DNA from 2 places in the Massilia sp. KIM genome. Region 2 is predicted to be linked to the other one. Evidence: predicted binding sites of a transcription regulator. Region 2 holds the regulator's gene; the other holds the start of a gene.
The links. Region 2 encodes LexA, which represses DNA repair genes until DNA is damaged. Its sites were predicted from a motif close to ACTGTATNNNNATACAGT; they were not measured.
Positions count from the first base shown of each region.

Region 1 (12,114 bases), 1.1 Mb from region 2:
GGCGGCCTCGTTGTCCGGCATGTACTTGGCCTTGAGCTCGGTCCAGCGCGCGTAGTCGGCGGGCGGCATCAGGTCGCGCAGGGTGGCCCCGTCCGGATTCTTGCGGATGCCGATCAGGGAGGGCAGCAGGGTCACGCCCCTGAAGAAGCCCGGATTGGCCCGCGCCCCCGGCGGCGCCAGGTATTCCTGGGCGCCGGCGATCGCGGCCTCGACCCGGTGCGCGCGCCACTCCATGTTCTTCGGCAGCGGCGCGTAGGTGCCGAACACCCACAGCACGTGCTCGCCCTTGGACACCTTCCACAGGCCCGACCCCGGGCGCTGGGCGACGACGTGGATCTGCTCGGGAGCGGGCTGCGCGTCCGCAGCCGGGGCGTCAAGTGGTGTCGACGAAGGCGCCGAAGCGCCAGGCGAGGCAGCGACATCGGCGGCGCTCTGGCCGAAGGACGGCGCGGCGCACAGGAACAGGCACAGGGCAGGAATAGCGAGCTTGCTCATCAGGGTCATCCTGTTGTTGTGATTGTCCGGCAAGCTTAACCGCAATGGATCGCAGGCGTCCGCTTCCGGTAACAGGATGATGCAACTTGATGAAGGGCGCATGAAGTATGCATGCGCCGCCCGGGAGCTGCTCAGCGCGCCGTATCGGGCTCCGTGATCTCGGGCCGTTCGAGCAGTTCCTGGGCCAGGCGCAGGCCGGCGACCATGACCTTGAAGGCCTCCTGCTTGGCCGCTTCGTCCGGCACCCGCAGCACGTAGGACGGGTGGTAGATGGTCACCACCCAGCTGTCGCCGTGGCGCACCGGCCTTCCGAGCTTGTCCTTGAGCGTGACGTTCCCCTGCTGCAGGACGGACTTGAGCGCCGTCGCGCCCATGGCCACGATCACCTTCGGCTTGGTGGCCGCCAGCTCCTTCTCGAGCCAGTAGTGGCAGGCCTCGATCTCGCGCTGGGCCGGGGTCTTGTGCAGGCGGCGCTTGCCGCGCGGCTCCCACTTGAAGTGCTTGACGGCGTTGGTGAGATAGACGCTCTTGCGGTCCAGGCCAGCCTCCTCGAAGACGCGGTCGAGCAGCTTGCCGGCCGGGCCGACGAAGGGCGCGCCGGCCAGGTCTTCCTGGTCGCCCGGCTGCTCGCCGACGACCATGATCCTGGCCTTCTTCGGCCCTTCCCCGCCCACCGCCTGGGTCGCGGACTGCCACAGCTCGCAGCGCCGGCATTCGTCCAGCTTCGAGGGCTGCTCGCGCTCGGGCTGGGCGGCTTCCGGGGCGATCGGGATGGTGGCGCCGCTGCGCCTGCCCACCGTCTGCACCTGGCCGATGCGGCGCGCGCCGAGGCCGGCCTGGCTGACCATGGACGGCACCAGCGCGCCCTCGGGCAGGTTCTTCCAGAAACGCGAGGGTATATGGCTTTGCAGCAGGGACGCGTTGACGCGCGCCGGGTTGAAGATGCTGCGGTAGTAGGTGAGCCAGAGCGCTTCGCCGCTATCGTCCAGGTCCGCCGCGCTCGACATCAGCGGGCCGCAGTTGTGCAGGGTCGCGCCGTCCCACAGCACGCTGGCCTCGGGGGTGGCGATCATCCAGCTGAGCTTGCCCATGCGGCTGACGAAATGCTCGGCCACCTGCGGCAGCACGTCGTGGCGCGGCTCGAACCAGGCCACGAAGCGCGGCGGCCCGGCCTCCGGTGGGCGTTCGCGAAAACGGATATAGGCGTGCATGTCGTGCTCCTCGCGGCGCACCGCCTTCACCATCGCCTGCAGGCGCGCGCCGTCGGGGTCGGCGGGCGATTGCACGTCGTGCTCGCCCTGCTGCCAGCGCCAGATGACGCGGTACAGAAAGGCCCAGCGGTCCGGCTCGCGGTAGCAGGCGGCGGCCTGCAGCATGTCGAGCAAAGACCGTGGCACATGCGGCGGCACATGCGGTGGCTGATGCGGTGCCGGTTTCGGTTGCTGCAACCGGACAGGCGCATTATGCGGGGCCGCGGCCGGCGCCGGCGCACCCGAGAACAGGTCGCCGCCGTCGCCCGGGCTGCCCCAGGTGACCGCCTCCGGCGGAATGCCGGCCTGCAGGAGTTCGCGCGCCGCTTCCCGCCATTCCGCGAAAGTGGCCACCTGCAAGGCCTGGCCCTGAAGGACGGCGTCGGCGGGGTTCATGCCGCCTGCAGTTCCGGCCACAGATTCATCTGCTGCGGCGCATCGGCCAGGTGGCGCCGCAGGATGCTCGAATCGGTCGCGCCCTGGGCCGGCTTGTAGTCGGCCGTGACGACGAAGGGCGCCAGCTTCTTCAGGCTGCAGCGCAGGCGCGACAGGTCTTCCCAACGGATGCGGCGCAGGCGGCGCAGCTCCACCAGGCGCTTGGCGTTGCGCAGGCCGATGCCGGGAATGCGCGCGATCATGCTGGCGTCGGCCCGGTTCAGGTCCATCGGGAAGTGCTCGCGATTGGCGAGCGCCCAGGCCAGCTTGGGGTCGACGTCGAGGGCCAGGTTGCCGCTTGCGGGCATCAGTTCGCTCGCCGTGAAGCCGTAGCCGCGCAGCAGGAAATCGGCCTGGTAGAGCCGGTGCTCGCGCAGCAGGGGCGGCGGCGCGGCCGGCACGCTGCGCGGGCTCTGCGGGATCGGGCTGAAGGCCGAGTAGTAGACGCGCTTGAGCTTGTAGCTGCCGTAGAGGGTCTCGGCGGTGTTGAGAATGGTGTGGTCGTCGCTGGCGTCGGCGCCGACGATCATCTGGGTGCTCTGGCCGGCCGGGGCGAAGCTGGGCGCCTTCGGTTCCTCGGCCTTTTCGTCGAGCTTGCGGCGGATCGAGCCCATGGCGAGCTTGATCGTGTGCACGTTCTTTTCGGGCGCCAGGCGGGTCACGCTGTCGTGGGTGGGCAGCTCGATGTTGACGGACAGGCGGTCGGCCCAGCGCCCGGCTTCCTCGATCAGGAGCGGGTCGGCGTCGGGGATGGTCTTGAGGTGGATGTAGCCGCGGAACTGGTGCACCTCGCGCAACTGGCGCGCCACCGCCACCAGCTGCTCCATGGTGTAGTCGGCCGAGCGGATGATGCCCGAGCTCAGGAACAGGCCGTCGATGTAGTTGCGGACGTAGAAGTCGTGGGTCAGCTTGACCACTTCCTCAACCGAGAAGCGGGCGCGCGGCACGTTCGAACTGCGGCGGTTGATGCAGTACTGGCAGTCGTAGATGCAGAAATTGGTCAGCAGGATCTTGAGCAGAGAGACGCAGCGGCCGTCGGGGGTGTAGCTGTGGCAGATGCCCATGCCATTGGTCGCGCCCAGCCCGTCCTTGCCCTCGGAGCCGCGCTTGGGCGCGCCGCTGCTGGCGCAGGAGGCGTCGTACTTGGCCGCGTCGGCCAGGATTTCGAGCTTGTCGGAGAGTTCCATGGGACTGGCGGGACTGTATGGGCATACAGTATAACGCACCATCCCCCGCGATGGCGGCGCCGGACCTGGCGTGCGCGGGTTTTAAGGGGACAAATGCGGGACATCAAAGCCGCGGCAGGCGGCAAGCGGCTTACAGCAAGCTTTGCGCCTGCTCCAGCAGCTGCGGCTCCATCCTGGCCGCGATTTTCTTCAGATACGTCGCCGCCGGTCCCACGCCGGCCCCGCCGGCCCGGTGCAGCCAGGCATAGGCCTCCACCAGGTCGCGCTGCGCGCCCTGCCCCGCCGCATACATCACGCCCAGGTTGTACTGCGCCCGCGCGTGCCCCTGGCGCGCCGCGCACAGGTACCAGAAATGCGCGGCTTCGTAATCCCGCTCCACGCCCTTGCCGCAATCGTAGTGCAGCCCGAGCTCGAACTGGGCCAGGGCATGCCCCTGGTCGGCCGCCTTGTGCAGCCAGTCGGCCGCCTCGCGCGGGTCGCCGTCTTCCAGGCGGTCGAGCAGCGCGCCGACCATGTACTGGGCCGGCGCATAGCCCTGGGCCGCCGCGCGCCGGTACCAGGCCAGCGCCTGGGCGCTGTCCTGGGCCACGCCGACTCCGCCCTCGTAGCGCAGGCCGAGGTCGAACTGGGCGCGCAGGTGCCCCTGCTCGGCGGCCTTGCGGTACCACTCCACGGCCTGGGCGGGATCCTGGGGCAGGCCCTGGCCGCCGTCGTGGAGCTGGCCGAGATGGTACTGGGCCGAGGGCAGGCCCTGCTCGGCCGCCTTGCGGTACCAGTGCAGGGCCTGGGCCAGGTCGCGCTCCACGCCCTGCCCGTGCTCGTAGCGCATGCCCAGGTTGTCCTGGGCGCCCGCATGGCCCTGTTCCGCCGCGCGCAGGTACCAGCTCAGCGCCAGCGCCTCGTTGCGCGGCACGCCGTGGCCGCTGTCGTAGATCAGGGCGAGGTTGAACTGCGAGCTGGCGTGCCCCTGCTCGCCGGCGCGGCCGTACCACAGGATCGCCTGCTGGCTGTCCTGGTCGATGTCCTGGCCCTTGTCGTAGCGCAGGCCGAGGTTGAACTGGGCCGGCGCATAGCCCTGGCCTGCCGCCTTGCGCAGCCAGTCCAGCGCCAGGCGCGGGTCGCGCGCCACGCCCTGGCCGCTGTCGTAGCGCAGCGCCAGGTTGAACTGCGAGCGCGCATAGCCCTGCTCGGCGGCGCGACGGTACCAGCCGAGCGCCGCGTCCAGGTCCTGGGGCACGCCCCTGCCGGTCTCGTACATCATGCCCAGGTTGTGCTGGGCGCCCGGCTCGCCCTGTTCGGCGGCCTGGCCGAACCAGTGCAGCGCCTGCTGCACGTCGTTCGGCACGCCCTGCCCCTTCGCGTACAGCCAGCCGAGGTTGTACTGGGCCGGGGCATAGCCCTGCTCGGCCGCGCGCCGGTACCAGTAGGCGGCCTGGCCGAAGTCCTGGTCCACGCCCTGGCCCTTCTGGTACATCACGCCGAGGTTGTACTGGGCCTGCTCCAGGCCCGCCGAGGCGGCCATGCGGTACCAGGCCACGGCCAGCTCGTAGTTGCGTGGCACGCCCTGGCCGTTCACGTACATGAAGCCCAGGCTGTGCTGGGCCTGCGGCACGCCGCGCTCGGCCAGGCCCTTCACGCGCAGGAATTCGGCGGTGTGCCGCTCCTGCGGATCCTGGGGCTGGGCCGGGAGGTCGAGCATGACTTAGGCCTGGACGGCGCGCAGGTTCGGGCTGGATTGCGCGCGCAACGCGGCGATGAAGTCCTGCAGCGAGATCGGACGGTAGTAGAGGTAGCCCTGCATGGTCAGGCAGCCGTTGGAGCGCAGGTAGCGCGCCTGCTCCTCGGTCTCGACACCTTCGGCGATCAGGTTCAGGCCCAGGCCGCGCGCGATCGAGATGATCGCCAGGATCACCGGGTAGTGTCCGTTCTCCTCGTGGATCTCCTTCACGAAGGACTGGTCGATCTTGACCGTGTGGATCGGGAAGCGATGCAGGTAAGAGAGCGAGGAGTAGCCGGTGCCGAAGTCGTCGATCGCGACCGAGACGCCGAGCTGGCACAGCTTGTTGAGCTGCTCGATCGCGTATTGCGGATTGCGGATCGCGATGTTCTCGGTGATCTCGACCTCGATCTGGCCCGGCGCGATCCCGTAGCGCACCAGGGCGCCGCGCATCTTCTCGAAGAAGTCGCCGCGGTCGAGGTACTGGGGCGAGAGGTTGAGCGACAGGCGCACGTTGCCGCCGCCGACCGTCTTCCAGTGCAGCATGTCGCGGCACAGGGCGCCGATCATCCAGTCCGAGATCGGCAGCATCAGGCCGTTCTCTTCGGCGAAGGGCAGGAACTCGCCGGCCGACAGCAGGCCGCGGGTCGGGTGGTTCCAGCGCATCAGGGCCTCGGCGCCGACGATGCGGCCGGTAATGGCGTCGATCTGGGGCTGGTAGTACATCTCCAGCTCGTCCTGCTCGAGCGCGCGGCGCAGCGCCTGCTCGAGCGCGATCTTCTGGTGCGACACGTCCAGCATCGAGGTGTGGTAGAAGCTGTGGCCGTTCTTGCCCAGGGCCTTGACCTGGTACATGGCGATGTCGGCGTGGCGCAGCAGCTCGTCGATGGATTCGCCGTCGCTGGGGTAGATCGCAATGCCGATCGAGGCCGAGATGTGGACTTCGTGGCCGTCCAGGTCGAAGGGCTTCTGCAGGGTCTCGAGGAACTTGTCGGCGATGACGCGGGCGTCGTCGCGGTCGCGCAGCTCGGGCAGCACGATGGTGAATTCGTCGCCGCCCTGGCGCGCCAGGGTGTCGCCCTTGCGCAGGCAATCCTTGAGGCGGCGCGCGGCCTGCTGCAGCAGCTCGTCGCCCTTGACGTGGCCGAGGGTGTCGTTGACCAGCTTGAAGCGGTCGAGGTCGATGAACATCACCGCGAGCTCGGTCTGCTTGCGCTTGGCCTGGATGACGGCCAGGCCGAGGCGGTCCTTGAACAGGATGCGGTTCGGCAGGTCGGTCAGGATGTCGTGGTAGGCCTGGTAGGAGATGACTTCCTCGGCGCGCTTGCGGTCGGTGATGTCGCGCGCCACGCCGTAGGTGCCGAAGAACTCGAGCTTCTTCACCTCCTGGTCGGGCACGTGCATGCCGATCGCGTTGAGCGAGATCGTCATCAGGGTGTTGTTGAAGGTGCGGTCGTGGCCATTGCCGCCGCGGCACTTCAGGCGCAGTTCGACGTTGCGCGAGGCGCGCTCGTCGACCCGGCGCTCGTTGAACACGTAGCGCGCACGCTCCAGGTCTTCCTCGTGCACCAGGATCGAATAGTGCTGGCCGAGCAGCTCTTCGCGCGTGTAGCCCAGCAGCTGGTAGGCGCGGTCGTTCACGAAGGTGAAGCGGCCTTCGTGGTTGAGGGTGTAGATGATGTCGGGCGAAGAGTCCACCAGGTAGCGGTACATCTTCTCCGAGTTTTCGAGCTGGGTCGCGATGCGCTCGTTGTCGGCCGCCAGGCGGCGCCGCTGCAGCGCGTTCGAGACCGTGGTCAGGAGCTCTTCGCGGCTGTAGGGCTTGCGCAGGTAGTCGTAGGCGCCGCGCTTGAGGGCGCCGATCGCCGCCTCGATGCCGACCTCGCCGCTCATCACGATCACGTCGGCGTCGATGCCCTTCTCGTTGATGAAGTCCATGATGTCGTGGCCGCCGATGTCCGGCAGGCGCAGGTCGAGCAGGACCAGGTCGAAGCGCTGGCGCGAGAGCTGGGCAAGGGCTTCGCTGCCCGAGGACGCGGTGACCAGGCGGTAGCCGCGTCCTTGCAGCAGTTCGTGGAGGGAGGACAGCAGGCGCGGTTCGTCGTCGACCAGCAGCAGGCGCGGCAGGCTGTCCTGTTCGAGGGTGCCGGATATCGGAGCGGGTTCGCCGGGCAGCAGGGTGGCGGGTTTCGCGTTCATCGTGAGTCTTGGGGGCCGGGCTTATGCGGAGCCGAGCGCGCGCGCCGGCAGGGCGACCGCCGTGCCGGCGCCGGACCACGCCGGCAGGAGGATTTCGAATGCGGTGCCGGTGCGTCCGCTGCGGCAGGCGATGTGCCCCCCCAGCTTCTTGACCAGGCTGTGCACGATCGACAGGCCGAGGCCGTGATGCGCGCCGTCCTTGGTGCTGCGCACCGGCGAAAACAGGTTGGCCAGCACTTCGCGCGACAGGCCGGGGCCGTCGTCGCTGACCACCAGCTCGACGTAGAGCTGGCGCTCGCGGTTGACGTGGCCGCGGTTCTGGATCTCGATGCGGCCGCCGCCTGGGGTCAAGGCTTCGACCGCGTTCTTGACCAAGTTCACCAGGATCTGCTTGAGGACGTCGGCGTCGCCGTCGATGCGCCCGGCCTCCTCGTGCATCTGGGCGTCGATCTGCACCGTGGCCGGCACGAAGCCGCTGGAGCGGAACAGGCGCAGCACGTCGTCGACCACCTTGGCCACGTCGGTCGCGCGCGGGCCGGCGTCCATCGGCTTGAGCTCGGCCAGGCTGCCGATCAGCTGGCCGACGCGGTCGATCTCTTCGTTCAGGATCGAGAGTTCGCCGCTGACCGGCTCCTGGCGCGCCAGCTTGCTGTCCAACACGCTCAGGTAGTTCTTGATGATCGAGAGCGGGTTGTTCACCTCGTGCACCACGCGGCGCGAGGCTTCGCGGTAATCCTCGGCCACGCTGGCCAGCTGGCGGCGCGCGTGGCCGCGTTCGGACAGCAGGTTCTCGAGCGCGGTCGCGGCCTGGGCGCCGAAGGCCTGCATGAAGCGCTCGCGGCGCTGGCAGAGCGGCAGCTGCCAGGCGGCGACGCCGCCGATCAGCACCCCGAGGCAGCGCGCGCCGGCCACCAGGGGCAGGCAGACCAGGCTGTCGGTGCCGAGCATGCGCAGCAGCTGCTCCTCGGCCATGCCGATCGGTTGGCGCTCGCGCTGGACGAAGGCCGGGCGGCGTTCGAGCGCGCTCTTGGCCACCGGGCCGCCCTTGGCCAGGGGCACGGCGAATTCGGCGATGCGCTGGCTGCCGGCGGTGGGCGCGCCCACCAGGGCGTGGCCGGTCGGATTCTCCAGCAGGACCACGGCGTTCTCGAAATCGAAGAGGATGCGCGCGGTGCGCGTCATCGCTTCCAGCAGGCCCGATTCGCCCTGCTGGCGCGCCAGGGCCTGGCCGACCTCGGACACCAGCACCATGTTGCGCACTTCCTCGGACAGGCGCTGCTGCACGGGGTCCACGGGCGGCGGCGCGAAGGCCGGCGGCGCGGGAATGTCGTCGGCCCCGGCCAGCTCGATGCCCAGGTGGGCGGCGGCCTTCTCGACCTGGCGCGCGGCCCCTTCTAGCAGTTGCAGGGCCTGCTGCGCATCGAGGCCGCACAGTGCCGCCGCCTCGTGTACGGCGGCGGCGTCGCCGGCGTGGCTGGCCAGCACGTGGGCCAGGCGCACACTGCGGATCAGGGGGTGGGCCGATTCCAGGCGGTCGCTCGCTTCGTGGTGGTAGAGCACCGCGTCGGCCAGGAAGGAATCGAGCTGCCAGCGTTCGATCAGCCAGGCGCCGGCTTCGGCGTGGGTGATCTGCAGGGTGCGCTGCTCGACCGCGCACAGGTCTTCGTCGTCGCGCGCGGTGAAGTTGAAGCCGTATTCCTTGGGCGCGGTGGCCAGCAGGGCCAAGCGGCCGACGTTGTGCAGCAGGCCGGCCAGGTAGGCCTCTTCCAGGTGCGGATAGTCGAGGGCGCGCGCGATCTCGCGCGCCAGCATGGCGGCGGTGAGCGAATTCTTCCAGAAGGCGCGCAGGTCGGTGCTGCCCGAATGCGGGAAGGAATTGAAGGTCTGGAACACCGAGTCGCTGATCACCAGCGTCTTGATCATGTCGGTCCCGAGCGAGACCAGGGACTGTTCGAGATTCGGGGTGCGGCCGTTGCGGTGGTAGGCGGAGCTGTTGGCGACCGCCAGCAGCTTGCCGGTCATGCCGGCGTCCTTCGAGATCAGGGCGGCGAGTTCCGGCATCCCCAGGTCGTCCGCCTGCAGGTGCTCGATCAGCCTGACGAGGATCTGCGGCATCGCCGGCAGACGGGCAATCAGCAATCGATTGCGGATATCCTGGTCTGATTGGTGCATGTTGTTAAACACGGCCGCCACTTGTCGAAGGTTGGAAGGTGGCTGCCCGGTGCACGCGGATTGCCACAAGATCTGGTTTTTTCATCCATCGAACAAGCGGGGATTGGGCCTGTTGTTCCGGATGTAAAAAACTTATCTTAGCATATATACATTTCTGATCGGGAACAATAGTTTCGGGAAAAACTGTTGCCGAGATGTTCCTCTAATGGTAACGAAGCAACATGTTGAATTTACAGTCTTGAAATAATATTACGTTCAACATGCATATGTGAAATATTATTTCAACAGTATCTATAAACTGTTGCGTCCGAACCCACGCGTTCGGAAAGCTTTCCATCCGCGCCCATGATGCCGAGGAAAACGGGTCGATCCGGGGACAGTGGCGATCCGGCGGCTAGCGCAAGGACGCCAGCAAGCGCTTCGCGTTCTCCGCTTCGGGGAAGCCGCTCCTGGCCGCGAGCAGTCCTTCGAGATGCTGGCGCGCCGCCGCCCGGTCGCCGGAACGCGACAGGGCCACCGCCAGGTGGTAGCGGATGTCGCGCGCCTGCGGCGCCTTCGCATGCGCCTCCTTCAGCATCGCCAGCCCGCGCGCCACCTCGCCCTCCTCCACCAGGATCCAGGCCAGCGTGTCCACCACGCCCGGCTGCCCGCCGGCCGCCGCCACCGCCTTTTCGGCGACGCCGCGCGCCCGCTTGTCCCCCATGCGCTGGTAGGTCAGCGCCAGGTTGTTGAGCGCCGCCACCTGCTGCGGATGCCTGGCCAGGATCGCTTCCAGCTGGGCCGCCGCCTGCGCGTGCTTCGCCTCGCGCATCAGGCTCTCGGCCCGGAACAGCTGCACCCGCAGGTCGTCCGGATGCGCGCGCAGCCATTGCGCCAGGCGCGCGGTGGCCTGGTCCGGCTTGCCGGCCAGGCGCAGCGCATGGCTGATCTTGATGGTCAGCTCGGCGTTCGGCGTGAGGGCGAAGGCGCGCCCGTAAGCCTCGAGCGCGCGCGCCGGCTGCTGGCGCGCCATCAGGATGTCGCCCTCGAGCTGGTGGCCGGCCGAGGCCTTGGGATGGCGGCGCTGCAGTTGGCTCGCCATCATCAGGGCCAGCTCGTGCCTGCCCTTGCGCACGTGGAGTTCGGCCAGGGCCAGTTGCGCGGCCGGGAAGTCGGGCTGGATCGCCAGCACTTCCTTGAAGCTGCTCTCGGCCGCGATCTCCTGCTTGAGCAGCACTTCCAGCGCGCCCACCTGCATGCGCGCCTGCGCCGAGCGCGGCAGGGCGACCGCCAGCTTGCGGTAGGTGGCCAGGGCTTCTTCCATCTGTCCGTTGGCCAGCTGGCCTTTGCCGAGCAGGTCGAGCAGATCCGGGTTGGACGGATGGCTCACCTGCAGCCCGCCGGCCAGGTCGAGCGCTTTCTGGGTCTGCCCGGTGCGCAGGTATTGCCCGATCAGGTTCACGGACGGCCCCGGCGCGCTGGTGGCGGCGGCGGCCCGCTCCAGCCATTGGGTCGCCTCCTGCGGCTTGCCCGCGCGCTCGGCCACGGTGGCGAGCGCGCTCAGGGCTTCGACGTGGTCCTTGTTCTTGTCCAGGAAAGCCGTCAGGCGGGCGCGCGCGGCGCCGAAGTCCTGCCTGGCCAGCGCCATCTCGCCCAGGTGGGCGGCCGCCGGGTAGTAGTCGGCGCGCAGCGCCAGCGCTTTCTCGAAATGGTCGCGCGCCTTGTCCTGCTCGCCCATGGCCAGGTGCACGCTGCCTTTCAGGTCGGTCACCACGGCGCTGCGCGGATGCGCCGCCGCCAGGCTCTCGGCCGCGGCCAGCGCGCGGTCCAGGCGCTGCAGGCGCATCTCGGTGCGCACCAGGGCCACGCCGGCGTCGACCGCGCCGCGATCCAGCTCCGTGGCGGCGCGCAGGTCGCCCAGCGCGCTCTCCAGTTCTCCCGCGCCCAGCTTGCTCAAGCCCAGCGAAGCGCGCAGCTCCGCCACCTCGGGCGCCAGCGCGCTGGCCTGCTGGAACAGTTCGACCGCCTTGCCGAAGCTGTGGGCCTGCAGGTGGGTCTCGGCCGCCAGCGCCATCAGCTGGACGTCCTTGCCGCCCGCTTCGAGCAGCGGCGCCAGCACCGCCATCGCCTCCTTGGTCTGGCCGCTCCTGAGCAGGGCGGCGGCCAGCATCTTGCGGGCATAGAGGTTGTCCGGGTCGTACTTCAGGTAATGGCGCAGGTGGTTCTCGGCCTGATAGGGCTCGTTCAGGTTCAGGCTCAGGGCGCCGGCCAGCAGCACGCTGGGCATGTGGTCGGGCGCGACCCGCAGCAGGCGCCGCAGGGCTTCCTGGGCCGGCTCGTGGCGCCCCTGCGAGAAGTTCAGCAGGGCCTCGGTATAGGCCAGCAGGATGCTGTTGGGGGTCAGCCTGCGCGCCGCGTCCAGGTCCTTGCGCGCCTGCTCGTACTGGCCGAGCGTGATCGCGAGGTCGGCCTTGAGGATGTGGGCGGAGCGGTGACCCGGGTTGAGCGCCAGGATGCGCTCGTACACGCGCATCGCGTCCGCGCCGCGCCCGGCGCTGCGGTGCAGGTCGGCCTGGAACAGCAGGGCCGTGGCGTCGTCGGGCCGGGCCGCCAGGGCGCGCGCGCACAGGGTCGCCGCTTCGTCGGCGCGGCCGCTGCGCAGGGCCAGCCGGCCGAGGCC
Region 1 is NZ_MVAD01000002.1:145,459-157,572, reverse strand. It holds gene B0920_RS15455 (TraB/GumN family protein) at 1-495, opposite strand, end outside; gene B0920_RS15450 (UdgX family uracil-DNA binding protein) at 627-2,141, opposite strand; gene B0920_RS15445 (putative DNA modification/repair radical SAM protein) at 2,138-3,367, opposite strand; gene B0920_RS15440 (tetratricopeptide repeat protein) at 3,498-5,066, opposite strand; gene B0920_RS15435 (bifunctional diguanylate cyclase/phosphodiesterase) at 5,070-7,283, opposite strand; gene B0920_RS15430 (HDOD domain-containing protein) at 7,305-9,455, opposite strand; gene prsT (XrtA/PEP-CTERM system TPR-repeat protein PrsT) at 9,850-12,114, opposite strand, start outside.
Region 1: a site for LexA is predicted at 3,380-3,397, ahead of B0920_RS15445 (putative DNA modification/repair radical SAM protein). Genes of this name have one in related genera too.

Region 2 (12,114 bases):
GCAAGACCAACACGCACACGCCGGTGGTGCTGATGGGCTACGCCAACCCGATCGAGCGCGTCGGCCAGGCGAACTTCATCCAGCAGGCCAAGGAAGCGGGCGCGGACGGCGCGATCGTGGTCGACTACCCGCCGGAGGAGTGCGCCGACTTCGCCGACGCCATGCGTGAGGCTGGCCTCGACCTGATCTTCCTGCTGGCCCCGACCTCGACCACGGAGCGGGTCAAGCAGGTGGCGAAGCACGGCGGCGGCTTCAGCTACTACGTCTCGCTCAAGGGCGTAACCGGCGCCGGCAGCATCGACACTGCCGACGTGGCGCGTCGGGTCGGCGCGATCCGCGAGCACGTCAAGCTCCCGATCGGCGTCGGCTTCGGCATCCGCGACGCCGCGACCGCCAAAGCCGTGGCCGAGGTCGCCGACGCCGTGGTCATCGGCAGCCGCATCATCCAGGAACTCGAATCCGTGCCCAAGGAGCAAGCCGTCGAGGCAGTCCGCCGCTTCACGTCCGGCATCCGCAGCGCCCTCGACGAGCGCAAATAAAACCGGGGTCGGAGTCGACTTTTCGAGCAATTCCCCCGAATTGCCAGAAACTCGACACCGACCCTCATTTCCCGCCACCAAACCACCTTCAACAAAAATAGGGTCGGAGTCGACTTTTTGGGCAATTCCTCAAAGTTGTCAAAGAATTCGACTCCGACCCTATTTCTCTTTTTGGACGCCAGCTCGTCCTGATCTTCAAATTTACTCGCCAAGAAATTGTTCGTTCCCTGGCAACCCTTCTCAGACAAATCTTCTGAGGCTCCACCGCTGTAGTCCTACCTGATCAATTGATTCAAAAGTAGGGTCGGAGTCGAATTTCGGAGAAATTGTCTCGATCTTCTTCAAAAGTAGGGTCGGAGTCGATTTTTTGAGTGATTTCTTTGTGACGCGGCCGGGTGACGGCTGAGCGGCCGCGTGTCGGCTGAGAAAAGTTGTCAAAAAATTCGACTCCGACCCTAGTTTTGGTTTTGCTGAAGGCTCGCACTTAGGCGGGGTGCATATAGTCGGGGCGCGATATTCTCCGCGCTTCGTCGGTGGAGTAGAGTGGGAATGCCATGTGGCATGTCATTCTCTATCTCATCATGAAAAAACAGGTGGTGCATATTTCGGCGATGCAGTCGGCTAAGGTTATGGCCGCAATTTATCTGGTGCTGTCGATTCCCTTCGGCTTGCTGATGGCGGTCCCGATGCTGATGGGAGAGCAGCCGATGTCGATTCTCGTGCTGGTGCTGATGCCGATCCTGTACTGCGTCATCGGCTTCGTGTTCACCCTGGTTGGCGCCTGGATCTATAACCTCGTGGCGGCGCGCATCGGCGGTTTCGAGTTCACTACGGCGGAGGTGGGCGAACGCTCCTGAGCCTGAAAGGGCGGGCTTTGGCGGGCTGTCAAAATGGCAATTGTCGGCTTGCTACGATTCGACAAGCGGCACTTGAGCGGATACACTACCGCGACCTGAAAGATTTGCCGCAAAGGAGATAAGATGAGTTGGTTGGAAAAATTGCTGCCCCCTCGGATCCAGCGCTCCGACGCCGCCAACCGCAAGACGATGCCCGAAGGGCTGTGGGTCAAGTGCCCGTCCTGTGAGTCGGTCCTGTACCGCGCGGACCTCGAGTCCAACCTGCACGTCTGCCCCAAGTGCTCCCACCACATGCGCATCCGCGCCCGCGAGCGCCTCGATGCCCTGCTCGACGAAGGCGGTCGCTATGACATCGGCCAGGAAGCCCTGCCGGTCGATACCCTGAAGTTCAAGGACAGCAAGAAGTACCCGGACCGCCTCAAGCAGGCCATGGACGCCACCGGCGAAACCGATGCCCTCGTGGTCCAGGGCGGCTCGATCATGAGCCTGCCGGTCGTGGTGGCCTGCTTCGAGTTCGAATTCATGGGCGGTTCCATGGGCTCGGTCGTCGGCGAGCGCTTCGTGCGCGGCGCCCAGGTGGCCCTGGAGCAGAAGGTCCCCTTCATCTGCATCACCGCCACCGGCGGCGCGCGCATGCAGGAAGGCCTGCTGTCGCTGATGCAGATGGCCAAGACCACCGCCATGCTGACCAAGCTGTCGGAAAAGAAGCTGCCCTTCATTAGCGTGCTGACCGACCCGACCATGGGCGGCGTCTCGGCCTCCTTCGCCTTCATGGGCGACGTGGTGATCGCCGAACCCAAGGCCCTGATCGGCTTCGCCGGCCCGCGCGTGATCGAGAACACCGTGCGCGAGAAACTGCCGGAAGGCTTCCAGCGCGCCGAGTTCCTGGTCCAGAAGGGCGCCGTCGACATGATCGTCGACCGCCGCAAGATGCGCGAAGAAATCGCGCGCCTGCTGGCCCTGCTGCAGAACCAGGCCGCCGAAGTCATCGCCTGACTTTACTTGCCTGACCCTGCTTGCCTGATTGATCCCCTTGCGGTGCGCCCCGGCGCGCCGCATCGCGTTTCTACAACGCGCCGGCCAAACGTCCCGCTATGTCCACTCTCCCGACCACCTTGCCCGACTGGCTCGCGCTGATCGAGTCGCGCCACGCCGAAACCCATATCGACATGGGCCTCGAGCGCGTGCGCACCGTCAAGGAACGCATGCAGCTCGCCTTTTCCTGCCCCGTGATCATGGTCGCCGGCACCAATGGCAAGGGCTCGACCTGCGCCATGCTGGAGTCGATGCTGCTGCAATGCGGCTACCGCGTGGGCCTCTACATCAAGCCCCATTTCCTCGACTTCAACGAGCGCGCCCGCATCAACGGCGAGATGGCTAGCGACGAAGCCCTGGTCGCGGCCTTCAACGCGGTGGAGGCGGCGCGCGGCGAAGTCTCGCTGACCTATTTCGAGTTCACCACGCTGGCCATCATGCACCTGATCGCGCAGGCCGGCGTCGACGTCGCCATCCTCGAGGTGGGCCTGGGCGGACGCCTGGACGCGGTCAACGTCATCGACGCCGACGTGTCCATCGTCACCAGCATCGACATCGACCATGCCGCCTACCTGGGCGACACCCGCGAACAGATCGGCTTCGAGAAGGCCGGCATCTTCCGCCCGGGCAAGACCGCGATCTGCAGCGACCCGGTGCCCCCGCAGTCCCTGATCCAGCACGCGGAAAGCATCGGCGCCGACCTCTGGCTGCTGGGCCGCGACTTCAACTACCAGGGCGACCAGCAGCAGTGGAGCTATGGCGGACGCAGCCAGCGCCGCAACTCGCTGGCCTATCCGGCCCTGCGCGGCGCTAACCAGCTGCTCAACGCCTCGGCCGCGCTGGCCGCGCTCGAAGCCCTGCGCATGCAACTGCCCTGCGGCGCCCAGGAAGTGCGCGCCGGCCTGGCCATGGTCGAGCTGCCGGGCCGTTTCCAGGTGCTGCCGGGCCGCCCGACCCAGGTGCTGGACGTGGCCCACAACCCACACGCCGCCGCGACCCTGGCCCTGAACCTGGGCAACATGGGCTTCCACCGCTACACCTATGCGGTGTTCGGCATCATGCAGGACAAGGATATCGAAGGCGTGATCGCACCCATGCTGCAGTACGTCGACCACTGGTGCGTGGCCGACCTCGACTCCCCGCGCTCGGCCAAGGCCGGCGACCTGGCCGCGACGCTGCAGGCCCACAGGCCGGCCGGCGCCAAGGAAGGCGACTTTTCCGTCACCCCCTTCGCCAACCCGGCCGAGGCCTATGCGAATGCCCTCAGCCGTGCAGGGGAGAATGATAGAATTGTGGTCTTTGGCTCGTTCTACACGGTCGCAGGCGTGATGGCGGCCCGCAAATCTTCTCTTCACTGATCGACAAAACGCATGGGCTTGTTCTCGTTCGGCAATAAAAACAAGCAAGAAACTGTCCGGGACAGCGGGCATTTCGTCAAGGACGACGATGCCGCCTTCACCGAGCGCGCCCGCTCCAAGCGCGCTTCCAGCGCCGGCGAGGGCGCGCGCCGCGGGCGCGGACCGGATCCGGTCTTGCCAGAAAAGAAACGCGCACGCCGCCGCCTGGTCGGCGCCGTCGCCCTGGCCCTGGCGGCCGCCGTCGGCCTGCCGATGCTGCTCGACTCCGAGCCCAAGCCGCTGGCCGGCGACATCGCCATCAACATCCCTTCCAAGGACAAGGCCGCGCCGCTGCCGGTGCCGTCCGAGCCCGCGCCTGCGCCAGCCGCGCCGGTGGCGGCGGAGGACAGCGTGGACAGCGGCGAGGAGATCGTCGACGCCCCGGCGCCCGCTGCTGCCGCGCCCGCCGCCAAGCCGGCCGCCGCTGCCATGCCCGCGGCCGAGCCGCCGCCGGTGCGCAGCGTCGAGGCCAAGCCGGTCGTGACCGAACCGAAGCACGAGACGCCCAAGCCGGAGAAAAAGCCCGAGCCGGAGAAGAAGCCCGAGCCGGAGAAAAAGCCCAAGCTGGCCGAGGCCAAGCCGGCCGACAAGGAAAAAAACGAGAAACCCGCCGCCGCCAAGCCGGCCCGCGCCGACGACAGCGCGCGCGCCATGGCCATCCTCGAGGGCAAGGCGGCCGACAAGGCCGAAGGCCCGGCGCCGCGCTACGTGGTCCAGGTCGCGGCCCTGGCCAGCGAAGAGAAGGTGGCCGAACTGCGCAGCCGCCTGAGCGCGGCCGGCATTTCCTCCTTCACCCAGAAGAACGGCGAGCTGATCCGTGTGCGCGTCGGCCCCTTCAGCAAGGAAGAGGCGGAGAGGGTGCGCGCCAAGCTGGGCGGCATCGGCATGTCGGGCACGATGGTGCCGCTCTGAAGCAGGGTTGAGCAGGCGTGACGATTTTCGATTATCTTGTCCTGTTCGTGCTGGTCTCGTCCGTCGTCATCAGCACCCTGCGCGGGCTGGTGAAGGAAATCCTGTCGCTGCTGGGCTGGATCGTCGCCTTCGTGGTGGCCAATGCCTACGGCGCAGCCCTGGCGCCCATGTTGCCGGATATGCTGCCCGGCGGCACGACCCGCCTGATCGTGGCCTTCGTGCTGCTGTTCCTGGGCGTAAGAATATTGATGGGCCTGCTGTCGCTGGCGATCGGCGCCCTGGTGGAAGCCACCGGGCTCAGCCTCGCCGACCGCGGCCTCGGAGGATTGTTTGGCTTGGCGCGAGGCATTGTAATCGTGCTGTCCGCCGTCATATTGTGTGGGATGACGTCCATCCCGCAACAGGCGTTCTGGAGAGATGCGCTGCTCTCGCCCATGGCGGAAACCGGCGCGCGCACCGTCAAGCCCTTCCTTCCTGCTGCGTTGGCGCAGCACGTGAAATTCTGAACTTTGAACTTTTTAGCAATCAAGTAGTCCAGCTTTTAGGAGCACACCATGTGTGGCATCGTCGGCGTCGTCTCGCATTCCCCCGTCAACCAGCTTCTCTATGACGCCTTGCTGCTCTTGCAGCACCGCGGCCAGGATGCGGCGGGCATTGCGACCAATCACAGCAGCATGTTTTCCATGTTCAAGGCCAACGGCCTGGTACGTGACGTGTTCCGTACCCGTAACATGCGTTCGCTGCACGGCAATACCGGTATCGGCCATTGCCGCTACCCGACCGCCGGCTCCTCGAGCGAGGAAGAAGCCCAGCCGTTCTACGTGAACGCGCCTTTCGGCATCACCCTGGCCCACAACGGCAACCTGACCAACCAGGCCGAGCTCAAGGAAGAGCTGTTCCGCAAGGACCGCCGCCACATCAATACCGATTCCGACTCCGAAGTGCTGCTCAACGTGCTGGCCCACGAAGTCCAGGAAGCGGCCGACGGCTATACCCTGAGCACCGACGCCATCTTCAAGGCGGTCGCCGCGGTGCACCGCCGCGTGCGCGGCGCCTATGCGGTGGTGGCCCAGATCGCCGGCCACGGCATGCTGGCCTTCCGCGACCCCTTCGGCATCCGTCCGCTGTGCATCGGCGTCAACGAAGGCGAGCAGGGTACCGAATACCTGGTGGCCAGCGAATCGGTGGCCCTGGAAGGCCTGGGCTTCCGCTTTGTGCGCGACATCGCGCCGGGCGAAGCGGTCTTCATCGACAACGACGGCAATCTGCACGAGCGCCAGTGCGCCGAGAACCCGAGCCTGAATCCCTGCGCCTTCGAATTCGTCTACCTGGCCCGCCCGGACTCGGTGATCGACGGCGCCTCGGTCTACGCCACCCGCCTCAAGATGGGCGAGTACCTGGCCGACAAGATCCGCAAGGAGATCCCGGTCGAGGAGATCGACGTCGTGATGCCGATCCCCGATTCCTCGCGTCCGGCGGCGATCCAGCTGGCCCTCAAGCTGGGCGTGGAATACCGCGAAGGCTTCATCAAGAACCGCTACATCGGCCGCACCTTCATCATGCCGGGCCAGGGCATGCGCAAGAAGTCGGTGCGCCAGAAGCTCAACGCGATCAGCTCCGAATTCAAGGACAAGAACGTGCTGCTGGTGGACGACTCGATCGTGCGCGGCACCACCAGCCGCGAGATCGTGCAGATGGCGCGCGAAGCCGGCGCCCGCAAGGTCTTCTTCGCCTCGGCCGCGCCGCCGGTGCTCTACCCGAACGTGTACGGCATCGACATGCCGACCCGCGACGAGCTGATCGCCCACGGCCGCACCGTCGAGGAAGTGTGCAAGGAGATCACCGCCGACCGCGTGGTCTACCAGGACGTGGACGCGCTCAAGCGCGCCATCTCGAGCGTGAATCCGGCGCTGAAGAGCTTCGAGGCCTCCTGCTTCGACGGCATCTACGTGACCGGCGACGTGACCCCGGCCTACCTCGACAGCCTGGAAGCCGCGCGCCACAAGCCGAGCAAGAAGGGCGCCGAGGACGCGGTGCGCACCCAGCTCAACCTGAACCCGCCTGTCGCCGCGGAGTAAGCCGATGAGCGAGACGTCCAAGTCCTCCAGCTACGGCTTCACCACGACCATCCTGCACAACGACCGCCGCAAGGCGATCGAGCAGGGCTCGCTGCACAAGCCGGTGCATACCTCGGTGGCCTTCGGCTACGGCGACGCGCGCCAGCTGGCCAGCGTCTTCCAGGGCAAGGAGCCGGGCTTCCGCTACGGCCGCCAGGGCAACCCGACCGTCAGCGCGCTCGAGGACAAGATCACGAAGATGGAAGACGGGGTTGCCTCGCTCTGCTTCGCCACCGGCATGGGCGCCATCGGTGCGCTGTTCCAGGCGCTGCTCAGGGCGGGCGACCACGTGGTCTCCTCGTCCTTCCTGTTCGGGAACACCAACAGCCTGTGGCAGACCGTGGCGGGGCAGGGCGTGGACGTGGCCTTCGTGGACGCGACCGAGGTCGCCAACGTGGAAGCGGCGCTGACGCCGAACACCCGCCTGGTGTTCGTCGAGACCATCGCCAACCCGCGCACCCAGGTGGCCGACCTGGCGCGCATCGGCCAGCTGTGCCGCGAGCGCGGCATCCTCTACGTAGTGGACAACACCATGACCACGCCCTATCTGTTCCGTCCGAAGTCGGTCGGCGCGGGCCTGGTGGTGAACTCGCTGACCAAGTCGATCGGCGGCCACGGCATCGCCCTGGGCGGCGCCCTGACCGACACCGGCCTGTTCGACTGGAGCGCCTATCCGAACATCGCCCCGAACTTCCGCAAGCAGCCGGCCCAGGCCCAGGGCATGGCCCAGCTGCGTGCCAAGGCCCTCCGCGACTTCGGCGCGGCCCTGGGGCCGGAGGCGGCCCACCACATCGCGGTCGGCGCCGAGACCCTGGCCCTGCGCATGGAACGCACCAGCGCCAATGCGCTGGCGCTGGCCTCCATGCTGGAAGCCGACGAGCGGGTGGCGGCGGTGCATTATCCGGGCCTCGCCTCGCATCCCCAGCACGGGATCACGAAGGAGCTGTTCCGTTCGGCGGGCTCGCTGATGTCCTTCGAGCTCAAGGACGGCATCGACTGCTTCGATTACCTGAACCGGCTCAAGCTCGGCATCCCGGCCAGCAACCTGGGCGACACCCGCACCCTGGTGATTCCGGTGGCGCACACCATCTTCTTCGAGATGGGACCGGAGCGCCGCGCCAGCATGGGCATCGCCGAGTCCCTGATCCGGGTCTCGGTCGGGATCGAGGACACGGACGACCTGCTGGCGGACTTCCGCCAGGCGCTCGACGCCTGAGCCGTATCCGCTTCGTCAATACGCGGCCGGCTTCATGCCGGCGTTGTGTTTTGGCGGTTGAGCGCAGCAGCGGAATACCGCTATCATGGGTGTTCGATCGGCCTTTTACGACAACCCCATGAAACGTTCGCTTTCCATCCTGACCCTGTCCCTGCTGCTGTCCACCCAGGCCTTCGCCGGCGAGCTCGAAGACGCGCACGCCGCCTTCGAGAAGAAGGATTACGCGACCGCGCTCAAGCTCTACACCAAGCTGGCCAACGCGGGCAATCCGGAAGCCCAGCAGCACCTGGGGCAGATGTACTGGTACGGTGAGGCGGGGGAGGTGGACGAGGCCAAGGCCGAGGCGCTGTTCCGCAAGGCGGCGGCCAAGGGCAACAAGGTGGCGGCTGCCTCGCTGGACGTGATGAAGCAGCGCGTCGAGCGGCGCGCGGACATCGATTACTGGGTCAAGGGCTATGACGGCGCCGACCTGAAGTCGGGCGAATTCCGTTGCCCGGCGCCGCGCATTCCGGCCATGTCCAAGATCAACGAAGAGATCGACCGGGTGGGTGCGGCGGTGAATACCTGGCAGAACTGCTACAACAAGTTCGTCACCAACCTGAACGCGAATTCGCCGCTGACCAAGAAGATTCCTGCGGATATCGCCAAGCTCATGAACAAGCAGGAAACCGAGGCCTCGGCGGCCCACCTGGAACGGGTGCGAGAGAACGTCGCGGAGGAGGCGAAAGTGAGCTCGAAGCTGATCCTGGCGGACTTCGCGGCGTGGAAGGCGGCGACCGAGGCCTACGTGCTGCAGCACAATGCCATGATCAAGAATGCGGCGGCGGAGAAGGGCAAGTAATACGCTGGGGGTGGTTCAGGCAAACTTGGGTCCCGGCCTGCGCCGGGACGACGTGCTGGCGCCGGAGGCCGAAGTCGCTTCGCCGGAGTGCTCCGCACCCTCAACCAACGTCGTCCCGGCGAAGGCCGGGACCCAAGTTTCGCGGCGTGGAAGGCGGCGGCCGGGGTCTATATGTTGCAGCACAATGCCATGATCAAGGATGCGGCGGCGGAGAAGGGCAAGTAATACGCTTGGGGTGGTTCGCGCAAACTTGGGTCCCCGCCTCCGCGGGGACGACGTGTTTGGGTACGTGGCCGAAGTCACACACACACCAACGCTTCCCTGACTTAACCAACGTCATCCCCGCGAAGGCGGGGATCCAAGTTCGCAGCGCAGTGTTACAGCAACCCGCAGTGGCATTCGCAGCGCAGTGTTACAGCAACCCGCAGCGGCCTTCGCAGCGCAGGGTTACGGCACCGCGCCGCAGCTCAATGCCAGCTGCGCATCAAGCCCACCGCCAGCCCCTCGAGCGCGAACTCGTCGCCCGGTTCGACGCGGATCACCTTGAAGTCCGGATTCTCCGGCAAGAGCTCCACCGTATCCCCCGTCTTGCGATAACGCTTGACCGTCACCTCGTCGCCCAGGCGCGCCACCACGATCTGCCCGTTCTTGGCGCTGTCGATCTTCTTCACCGCCAGGAAGTCGCCGTCGCAGATGCCCGCGTCGCGCATCGACCAGCCCTTGACCTTCAGCAGGAAGTCAGGCCGGGCCGAGAACATCGCGGCGTCGACGCTGTAGGTGGCTTCCACGTGCTCCTGGGCCAGGATAGGCGAGCCGGCGGCCACGCGGCCGACCAGGGGCAGGGACATCATCATGGCCGGCGGCGGCATCGGGATCTGCTCGACCGTCGCGCCGACCAGGCGGATGCCGCGCGAAGTGCCCGGCGAGATTTCGATGGCGCCCTTGCGCGCCAGCGCCTGCAGATGCTCCTCGGCCGCATTGGCCGACTTGAAGCCCAGTTCGGCCGCGATCTCGGCGCGTGTCGGCGGGAAACCGGTGTTCTCGATCGCTTCCTTGATCAGGTTAAGGATCTGTTCTTGCCTTGCAGTGAGCTTGAGCATGGATGTCTTACGGCATATGGTTGTAGGAGTAGACTGTATTTTTGTACAGTATTCTGCTATGCGCAAGGGGAAACGCACGAAAAGTGTAAAAAAACCGTGCAATCGCGGCCAGGAAGCCCAGATCGGCGTGGTTTGCCCGCAAAACGCGCCCTTCGGAAGCCGCCGCCAGCCCCTCCGGGCCAAGATTCCATTTCCCATTCGCCCATTTTTCAGGCTATAATCGAAGGCTTTCCCTTCCCACACTCGTCTTGACGCCGAGGTGGGCATTTGTTTAAACGTCCTCAAGGAGTGTTGCATGCGTCATTATGAAATCGTTTTTATCGTCCACCCGGACCAGAGCGAGCAAGTTCCGGCGATGATCGAGCGTTACAAGACCACGGTGACCAGCCGCGGCGGTAACATCCATCGCGTGGAAGACTGGGGCCGTCGCCAGATGGCTTACCAGATCCAGAAGCTGCCGAAGGCACACTACATCTGCATGAACATCGAGTGCGACAACGAGACCCTGGTCGAGCTGGAAACCGCATTCAAATTCAATGATGCCGTCCTGCGTCATCTGACCGTTAAGATGAAGAAGGCCGAAACCGCACCGTCGCCGATGATGAAGTCGGTGCAGCGCGAAGACGCAGCCAAGAGCCACCGCGCAGAAGCAGCAGCCGCTGCTCCGGCCGCAGCTGCCTGAGTTTTTCCCAGGAATTCGAAGTAACAGGTAGTGAACCAGCTCCAGCTCGTCGCGACCATCGCCGAGCGTGATGTCCTGCGTTACACCCCGGCCGGCGTGCCCATCGTGTCCGCCATCCTGATGCACTCGGGGCAGCAGGAAGAAGCCGGTGTCGCAAGACTCGTGGAGTTCGAGATTCCCGCGTTCGCCGCGGGGGAGATCTCGGGCAGGTTCGGCAGCGCCGAACTCGGCGCCAGCTACCAGTTCACCGGATTCCTCGCACGGAAAAACCGCAACAGCAAAGCCCTGGTGTTTCACATCATTGATTTCCAAGCCGCCTAGTCGGCACTAGATAGATACAGGAGCCTCAAAATGGCATTCGGTAAAAAGTTCGACAAAAACAAAGCTAAGCTCAAAGAGAAGCGCAAACAGCAAAACCCGCTGTTCAAGCGCAAGAAGTTCTGCCGCTTCACCGCCGCCGGCGTTGAGCAAGTGGACTACAAGGACATCGACACCCTGAAGGACTTCGTCCAGGAAAACGGCAAGATCATGCCGGCACGCCTGACCGGCACCAAGGCGCACTACCAGCGCCAGGTCGACACCGCGATCAAGCGCGCACGCTACCTCGCGCTGCTGCCGTACACCGACCTGCACAACGCCTAATCGTCGGCACAGTCAGATATCCTGGAGATAAAACATGCAAGTTATTCTGTTGGAAAAAGTGGTCAACGTCGGCAACCTGGGCGACGTGGTGAAAGTCAAGGACGGTTACGCACGTAACTTCCTGATCCCGCAAAAGATGGCCCGCCGCGCTACCCAAGCTGCCGTGGCCGAGTTCGAAGCCAAGCGCGCTGAACTGGAAAAAGCTGCTGCCGAGAAGCTGGCCGCAGCCCAGGCGCAAGGCGACAAGCTGGGCGGCATGACCGTCACCATCGCCCAGAAGGCGGGCGTGGACGGCCGTCTGTTCGGTTCGGTGACCAACTTCGACATCGCCGAAGCCCTGAGCAAGCAAGGCTTCCCGGTCGAGAAGGCCCAGGTCCGCATGCCGACCGGCCCGCTGAAGACGACCGGCGAATTCCCGGTTGCCGTCGCGCTGCACACCGACGTGGTGTCGGAAATCACCGTCGCCGTCGTGGGCGAAGCTGCATAATCAGCGTTTTTCAGCTGGTCGTGTAGTACCTGAAAAAGCCGGGCTAGCCCGGCTTTTTTACTGTAAATCTCACCCATTATTACAGCCGTGTGACAGGAGCAGGTATAATGCCCGCCATGAACGCAGCCCCCGCCGATCCGCAGCTCGAATCCCTGCGCATCCCCCCGCATTCCATCGAAGCAGAACAGTCCGTCATCGGCGGCCTGCTGCGCGATAACGCGGCGTGGGACCGCATCGCCGATTTCATGCACGCGGACGACTTCTACCGCTACGACCACCGCATCATCTT
Region 2 is NZ_MVAD01000002.1:1,221,006-1,233,119, forward strand. It holds gene trpA (tryptophan synthase subunit alpha) at 1-539, shown strand, start outside; gene B0920_RS20190 (hypothetical protein) at 1,094-1,396, shown strand; gene accD (acetyl-CoA carboxylase, carboxyltransferase subunit beta) at 1,520-2,392, shown strand; gene folC (bifunctional tetrahydrofolate synthase/dihydrofolate synthase) at 2,491-3,789, shown strand; gene B0920_RS20205 (SPOR domain-containing protein) at 3,802-4,740, shown strand; gene B0920_RS20210 (CvpA family protein) at 4,758-5,246, shown strand; gene purF (amidophosphoribosyltransferase) at 5,295-6,818, shown strand; gene B0920_RS20220 (cystathionine gamma-synthase family protein) at 6,823-8,073, shown strand; gene B0920_RS20225 (tetratricopeptide repeat protein) at 8,192-8,914, shown strand; gene lexA (transcriptional repressor LexA) at 9,382-10,014, opposite strand; gene rpsF (30S ribosomal protein S6) at 10,310-10,696, shown strand; gene priB (primosomal replication protein N) at 10,727-11,017, shown strand; gene rpsR (30S ribosomal protein S18) at 11,048-11,338, shown strand; gene rplI (50S ribosomal protein L9) at 11,373-11,825, shown strand; gene B0920_RS20255 (replicative DNA helicase) at 11,933-12,114, shown strand, end outside.